DNA from 2 places in the Sporomusa rhizae genome. Region 1 is predicted to be linked to the other one. Evidence: riboswitches for the same ligand, from Rfam matches in the RefSeq annotation. Region 1 holds a riboswitch; the other holds the start of a gene.
The links. Region 1 has a riboswitch for cobalamin ahead of SRRS_RS05600 (TonB-dependent receptor). Riboswitches for the same ligand answer to the same signal wherever they lie in the genome.
Positions count from the first base shown of each region.

Region 2: it holds a riboswitch for cobalamin, as region 1 does, so the genes downstream of both, SRRS_RS03880 (TonB-dependent receptor domain-containing protein) here and SRRS_RS05600 (TonB-dependent receptor) in region 1, are expected to answer to the same signal.

Region 1 is NZ_CP156925.1:1,266,392-1,270,610, forward strand. It holds gene SRRS_RS05590 (hypothetical protein) at 1-371, shown strand, start outside; gene SRRS_RS05595 (hypothetical protein) at 421-1,203, shown strand; cobalamin riboswitch at 1,209-1,392, shown strand; cobalamin riboswitch at 1,519-1,710, shown strand; gene SRRS_RS05600 (TonB-dependent receptor) at 1,879-4,219, shown strand, end outside.
Region 2 is NZ_CP156925.1:846,416-850,634, reverse strand. It holds gene SRRS_RS03880 (TonB-dependent receptor domain-containing protein) at 1-1,861, opposite strand, end outside; cobalamin riboswitch at 2,039-2,223, opposite strand; gene SRRS_RS03875 (hypothetical protein) at 2,618-2,851, opposite strand; gene SRRS_RS03870 (TraY domain-containing protein) at 2,978-3,160, shown strand; gene SRRS_RS03865 (GNAT family N-acetyltransferase) at 3,332-3,787, shown strand.

The sequences.
Region 1 (4,219 bases):
CCATGTTAGTATTATTTTTAAACACCCCTTTACTGCAGATCGGTTTTGCTGCAACGACGATTCCACCTGTTTCCGGCGTTATATTAATGCCGCCGCTGGTTCAGTTATATGGTCACGTCGCATTAATCAATTGTTATGCGAATTCCAATAGCTGCTATGCGGTAATTGAACTCCGTGACACCCCCGGAAAATCGATTGTGGTCCGAACGTCGGAACAAAGACTGCAAAGCCTGTTGGAAACTGGGTTGGCAACAGGAAATCTTATTTCCTTTGTCGGACAGGGAGTAATTATTCAGTCACCTCCCCGGGGTGGTACGTGGAATATGGAGGTCTACTCTATTGACGAAGTAACAGTATATAACAAAAAGTAGATAGTGATGAATAACATAGGTGATTTCGTTATTTATCCGGGGTGATAGCATGAAAAAAAGCATATGTCTTATAACTTTCCTACTTATAGGGCTATTGTGCGTACAGCCAATTTCGGCGGCAGATGATTTGCTGGTTGCTGAGCAGTGGGCGCCGGTTATCCGCAAAATGGATAATAAAGATAGCCTGACCGCCCAGACCAATATGTTTACAGCAGTCGATTATGATCACGACTGGCGGCTGAATAATAACTGGTACAATTTGATGTTTTATCCGCCGAAACCAGCCGTGTATTATTCGGTGGTGGAAAGTGACACCCATTATTTTCTTGGCTACTATCAATATTATCCCAGACATATGGGGAGGAGCCAACATGAACATGATCTGACCGGAGTGTTGCTTGCTGTAGGCAAAACGCCAGACGGCGCCGGGCGGCTGGAGATGCTGTTAACCTACAGTAATCACAACTGGCAGAAGCAAAATGGTGCTAAGGTTCGCTTGGAAGGCGGGCGGCCAGTACTCAAAATCAGCGCCGGAACGCATGAGATTGCGGTTGTGGGCAAACGCAAACGGTTTTTGCCGGGGGAAGCCCATATCGGCTATAGTCTGATTCCCTTAACCCAGTTATGGGAGCAGCGCCGTGAAATCGGTCAAGGACGGGTCTTTGCCGGCTGGGGGTATTTTGACAGCTATAATGCCGTCAAAGTGACTGCGCCATGGCTTTGGGATTATCATCACATCAACTGGCTGACTAATCCGGGCGAATTATTTCAGTATTTATCCGGAACCCCCATACGAGAATGCAACTATCTTATCAATCCTTACATAAAGTAGACTGAAAAAAATATAGCGGTACAGGTGCCCTACGGGGCTTAATAGGGAAGTCCGGTGAAAGACCGGCGCGGTCCCGCCACTGTAATGAGGAGCAACTCCAGGTGATGCCACTGGGATGGAAAGTCTTGGGAAGGTTTGGAGAAGCAATGATTCAGAGCCAGGAGAACTGCCTGTATAACAATCACCATTGACCTGCGAGTGATGGGTAGGGGATTATTTGAGCAGTCTGTTCGATCAGCTTTTATAGCTATGATAAATGGATTTCTCATATAGTCAACACCTGGCAACGAGGATGGTTGAATATATGGGAAATCCATTTTTTGTTTCGGTACAGGTGCCCTGTAGAGGGCTTAATAGGGAAGTCCGGTGAAAAACCGGCACGGTCCCGCCACTGTAACACGGAGTCAGTCCTGAGATGTCACTGGATAAGTAGTGTCAACTTATCTGGGAAGGCTGGGCTGATGATGAACTGGAGTCAGGAGAACTGCCTGTACGGACAATCTTCGCTTAACCTGCGAGCGACAGGGAGAAGATTCGGAATTTACTTATGAGAGGAGGGCAATAGAACACTCTGACTGAAACAGTCAGCCTATTTCAGTAATTCGGAGTTTCTAAGAAGCAAAGGGGAGAGAGCAAGCATTGAAACAACGTAAACTAACAAAGAATGCCTTGGCAATGAGTATCGCCTGTTCTTTGGCATTCAGCCTGACGCCTGATTTCGGCGGCGTTGCCTATGCCGCCGAGCCTGACAGCAAGCAGTCACAGGAAACAACGGAAACTGTGAAAGCAGACAGCAAACCGGCGCAGGAATATACTCTGGAGTCCGTAACCGTCGAAGCCAAGCGCCCGGACTGGGAATCCAAGCTGTCACCAGGCACCGTAACCATTATCCGGCCTGATGATTACAAAGGTGAGCAGAAAACGCTGCCGGAACTCCTGAAAGATGTGCCTGGCGTCCATGTCCGTTATGTATCCGGCAAGGGCCAGTATACCACCGTCAGCGTCCGGGGCAGTACGGCGGCCCAGGTGGGCGTATTCGTGGATGGCGTGCTCTCCAACCTGGGTGGCGATGCGGCTGTCGATATCTCGACAATCCCCATCCACAATGTCGAACGGATCGAAGTCTACCGAGGTTATATTCCGGCCCGCTTTGGCGGCACCTATATGGGTGGGGTTATAAACATCGTTACCAAGAAGCCGGACAAAGCCAACATCTCGGCCCAGGTCGGCAAAAGCTCCTGGGGCGGCACCATCGCCGGCCTGGAGATCACCCAGCCTTTAGGGAGCGGCAGCCTGATGATCGGCATTAACCGCGATGAGAGTGATGGGGATTTTCGATATGAGAATCCTTACTCTAAAGAAGTCTATGCAAGAGATATGCCGGGGTTGCAGGCGAATATGAATTTTTTTATTCGTACCGTCAATGATAATTTGGATCTTTATACGGGAATTAATCCCGGTTATTCTACGTTGGAGGAAGTTGATGCGGCATTCAATAACCCGGCTGTCTACAATCAGTATTTGTCCGCTATACGGGGCAACTGGTATTGGCTTAATTGGCATTCTAGCAAGCAGGAGATGCTTGACGATTATATCTTAAATAACCGGGCTTCGACACTGGCTGAAGCGGAACAGCTATATAACCAGGAGGCCAAAGCCCAACTGGATGATGTAAGAACTAGTTTACACAATCAGAGCGCAGGAACTCGAAAACTAATGTCCGAGCTTTCTAACGACAACACCCGCTGGCGGAAGAATAACGACTACAAAAACACTGACGCCATTATCAAATGGCAGGACGACCACTGGCTGGTCAAGGGCAGCTGGAAGAAAATTGACCGGGGAATGCCCCGAAGAGTAGATGGGGATCCAACATTAAGCACAATAGTGGATCTGCCAGACAAATTCGAGCGGAAGCGGCAGGAACTGACTACCAAGGAACTGATGGTAGGCCGGCGGGATATGAGCGGCAATCTGGAATGGGGCTGGCAGCTTAACTATCTTGACCAGGATAAGCGCTACCGCAATCCGGACTATCAGAAGTTTGGCAAAATTCCTGCAGTATTTGAAGAATGGAGCGCTTTCGACTCCCGGCGGCTGGGCGGAGCCATTGATGGCACCTATAAGGCCGGTGACAACCATCTGCTTGAGTTCCTGGCAAACTGGTCGAAAGAGAAAATGGATGTTAACGGCAGCCGGATGGACAAATATGACTTTGAACCCAGTCTTACCAATCGCGAGCGGTTTCGGACATATTATGAACATACGCTGTTCAATCTCCAATTGCAGGATACCATTACCCTCAACCAGGCGGCTGATCTCTGGCTGACTCCCAGTATTCGCTACAATTATTCCAAGGTCATGGGCAGGGCGCTGGGAAAATCCGACTTAAATAAATGGGTCGATCAGGAGGATTCCCAGGTCAATGACAAGGTCACCTGGCAAGTGGCACTGAAAAAGCAGGTGGACGAGCATCTGACCCTGCGCTCTACCTACGGCACCTACTACCGGCTGCTCAACCTGTACGAGATTGCCGGCGACGGCGCCGGCATTCTGCCCCGGCCTAATGCTTATAACGATCCCAAGTATGCCGGTCAAAGCATATTCCCGGTACCCGAGGAAGGGACCCAATGGGACTTGGCAGCCATCTGGGACGGCAGACTGCTGGGCGCCAATTCCTCCAAGGTCCAATTGACCTACTTTGGCCGCGATTCCAAGAATATGCTCCACCTCTACCGATTCGGCTATAATTTTTGGTCTTACACCAATGCGCGCAAGGGGCAGGCCAACGGTGTGGAATTACAGGCTGATTTCAACTGGGACAAATGGGATATGAGCCTGGCAGGCACCTATCTGCATACCAAGCAGCAGACCAAGTATAATGCGCCTAGCTCCTCAACCGGCGAGATTTATTTCAGCTATCCGCAGTTGTATACGCCGGAATGGGAAGGCTCGGCCCGGCTGACCTACCGCCCGGACAACCGGCTGGCTGTTTTCGGCGAAGTAAAATATATTG
Region 2 (4,219 bases), 420 kb from region 1:
CTTTGCGGACATCGCCGCCGGTGGACTTGCTAAATTCCAAAAACGCCGAACTGTCGCGGGCCGTTTGCAACCTGGCGCCTAGATTAAACTCCACCCAGGTGTCCTGCCCCGCCCCGGTCAGTAAGGCCGCACGGTCACCGGAGAAACGGGCTTCCAACTTACTGCTGCCGAAATCATGCAGGGCCGTGACGGCAGCGTATGCGTGACCGCGGTGCTGCTCATCGCCGAACTCCCTGCCCACGGTCACGCCCAGCCGGCCGACCACCGGCCGGTCAGCGGTTTGCGCAACCGTTAGCTGGTTGGGCAGGGTGTAGCTTACCCGGTCGATGGTGCCGACCGATAAACCGGCCTGGGGTTCATAATACCAGCCGTCAGACAAGTCCCGGCGATAACCGTACTGCGCACTGATCCCGCTGGCCCAGCTGTCATACTGGGCTGTATTGCTGCTGTCGCTGTCATAAAACTGGTAGTCGTTTTTAATTTTCGTCATCCGGGCCGCCAAATCCAAATAGTGGCCGTTGTTGCCGGTCCAGGAGGCGTAGGCTCCCATGCTCGTGCCGGTCAGGTCCCCCTGGCCGGTGGCATAGCCGGCATCGGCACTGATCCGGCCCAGCATCAGGCCGTAGTACAACGTCCCGTTAAAGAAATCACCCTCCCGGGTCTTGTCAAACCCGACCTGCAGCCCGTCATAGCTTTGGTTGAAGCTGCGCCCGTACGCGCCGTGGCTGTTCAGCTTGCCCCGGAAGCTATGCGCCCAGACCTCTTCACTTACCGGCCTGTCCGCCGCCCCGGCAGGGAACGCCGAATCTTTTTTCGCAAAATGCCGGGCATGCAGCTCATTCATACGGTTAAAGAGATTGTCCTCTTCAATGCGCCAGACATTGCGGAAAGCCAGTTGGGCATCGCTGGCCATTTTGCCGGATTCGGAAATGACACCGGTATTGTGAGACTTCACCCCCAGCAGGATTGCTTTCCCTGCCTGTAGGTTGTTCCAGTCGATGATCGGTATTAGTTCGTAAATCCGCAGCGGACCGTCCACAAGGGAGACTTGCCCCAGTACATTAACCTGCTGGTAAGCAGCGCTGCCGGCGGCACTGAGATCAACCACAACATAATTGTACTTCATTGGATCAATAATCTTATCTATGGGCCGCAGGAATACCCCACCCGCGCCGCGTACTAGGCTCTTATAGCTGGGATCATAGGCAGACTGCACGTAGATCGTGCCGCTGCCGGTCAGTTGTTTAACGGTAAAGCCGCCTACCGCTGCTGTTCCTATGCTCGGAGTTTTTACATGGGTATTGATGCGAAGCACAACGTTACCGGTTAGGTTCAGTTTTTCCACCGTCAGGGCGATCGGTTTTATACTAGGCTCTTTACTAGGAGAAGGCTCCTGATAGCCCACACTGTTGCCCTTCCAGGCCAGATCCAGCATACTGCCGGCAGACAAGGTAAGCTCGGCAGCAGTTATATAAGCGGCCCTTGTTACCGCCGGCAAATCCATCGGACGCCATCTTTCTCCGGCCAGCAATATAATTGGCGCATTGTATTTTTTTGGGTTTGTTGGCACAGTTCCGGCACCACCCTTGGTGGCTGTCGATTCGTAGGTATCATAGCCATCGATCTCCCCTTTTGATGTCCAGGTACCATCTGCCGGAGTGGTAAACGCAGCCGCCGTATTGATAAACGCGGTTAAGCCCAACACCAGCAACAAGACCAGGCGGAGCACCACACATTTAGCGCCGCGCCCACCGCTGCTGCGACGGATCGATTTCATCCGGCCGGTGTTTTTCGCCAGCTCGGACACCACCTGCCAACAGGCGCGGGCCCGGTTCCAAATGACTTTGTAGATATGGTTCAAAGGTAATCATTCCTTTTTATCCTGTTTTTTCTTCGTTACTCTTTTGCCTATACCCCAATTAGGGCTTGGCTTAGTTTTGCAATAAAAAAAACTCCCTCAACGGAAGTTTTTTATATCCAATTACCCGGAAATTTTTCGGTAATTGTACATAATCTCCTCCCTGTCGCTCGCAGGTAAAATGGTGATTGTCGAACAGGCAGTTCTCCTGACTCCGGTTCATCGCTGTCCCGCGCCTTCCCAAAGCCTGATGCTTCAGTGGCAAAAATGCGAGACTACTCCCCGTTACAGTGGCGGGACCGTGCCGGTATTTCACCGGACTTCCCTATTAAGCCCTTGCGGGCACCTATCCCCGAAATATGCTGTTGTTCTTTCGGTTTCATCTTATGATGGATAATTCTGGATTATGACTGTTTATCCCTTCAAATGGATATAATTTTTCTGCGGACTCTTTCCATAAACTTCAACGCGGACAATGTTGGGCTGCCTTTTCCCCAAATTGAAGCCGGGTGTTTGCTGCACTGTACTGGAAACAATCGTATGTGGAACATACCCTTGTTTTCCATTCGGTTGTCTCCATCACAGAGTGTCGCGTTGTGACAGTAGGCAACAAGTGTCTATTAGACACATTTTAAAGCAGACTTTGCCCTTGTTTGTCGGCTTAACAAGGTAAGCCTGCCGTGGTTTAGTTTGCTCTTTTAGTTACTCCTTTCCGTAAGTTCAATTTTCATGAACCTTATTATGTAGTTTCGTGTCTGCTCAAAGTTCGTATCTAAATGACTCAAACTCTGCCAGCGCTGCCTCCAGCCGCCGGAGAGCTTCGGTGGTATCTGCACCTTTGCTCAGTCGGGAAAATTCATCAGATGCCTTGCGAATTCTATCATATATCTCGCTTTCCCGTTTCCGGTACTCTGCCGATGTTTGCCCTCTTACCAGGGAAAATCCGCCGACGCAATGATTCAATTTTCTTGACCCTTGTCCATGTAGTAGCAATACTGGCTTCCCTCCTTTCCATAGTACATTTTAATCATATCACGCCGTCATTTTGCCGTCAATACGCCATATTTAACTCTTTTAATATACAGTTATTGTAATCAGGCTCTATTGGAGGAGATTATCGTGTCACCTAATACGTCTAAGTTCACACTTCGTATCGACCAACAAACACTCGAAAAGTTTCGCTATATTGCTGACAATAATTTCAGAACAGTCAATAAAGAGCTAGAAATGATTATAAAAGCTCATATAGCCACATACGAGGCAAAAAACGGCGAGATTAAGATTGATTTAAACACAAAATAAAGTAGACTTAAAAGCGCCGGATCAAATAGAAGTCGTCAGTTAGCCTCTTTCCTGTTTCTCTGGATTACCTGGTAGGTAGAAAGGATAACGCAGAAACAAATAAATAAGCTCAACCGGTAAGGTAGGCAAAGCTGCGCTTAGTGTGAATATCTATGTGTGAGGATGATGGCTGTGAAATTTATATATACAGATGGCCGCAACCAAGATTTCATTAACCTCTGCAAATTACTTGATGAATATCTCAATGAAATTGCCGGCGGCGAAGAAAACCGAAAGCAGTATATTTCCTATAACGCACTTGATAATATTCACGATGTAATCTTAGCTCATGATGATGATAACGAGCCCATTGGCTGCGCCAGCTTTAAACGCTATGACGAAAAAACCGCTGAAGTAAAACGGGTTTTTGTAAAAAAAGAATACCGCAGGAAAGGCATTTCCAAAACGTTAATGATTCTATTAGAAAAACGAGCGAGAGAAAAAGGTTTTAGCACTCTACTATTAGAAACAGGTGCACCTCTTGTCGAAGCTATAGCCTTATATCATAGCCTGGGTTATCTTATAATCGCAAACTATGGCCAATACAAAGATTTGCGAGGATCTGTTTGTATGCAAAAGAATTTATGATGAGCCGTACTTCAAAGCCCCGTATGTAAGACCCTCAAAAATTTAATAGAAACTAACCAGTGTACAAAAACCAAGCGATCAAACGCGATACAATTGATTGCTTGGTTTTTAATTACAGGGAACATCTACCGCCGGAATGACTAATATTCCAAATAGAGCAAATAGTAATGGAGCATACTTGTAAAAGACCCGCATCTTATCCCCTCTTTACGACATTTGGAGCCATAGCTGATTCACTGTCCCCTGTTTCATTTTATTCATGGCACCGTTCACTCGGCACTCTAGATTTCCTAAAGTGCAGCACAAAATAAGGCAGTCCATTGAAGTTATAACGTCGCTGATTTATAATAAAATAGTATATTTGTAACCAAGTTTGGACGCGCTGCGCTACCTTTCATCGCGCACATCCCGCACTACTTCCATTCCTCGTCA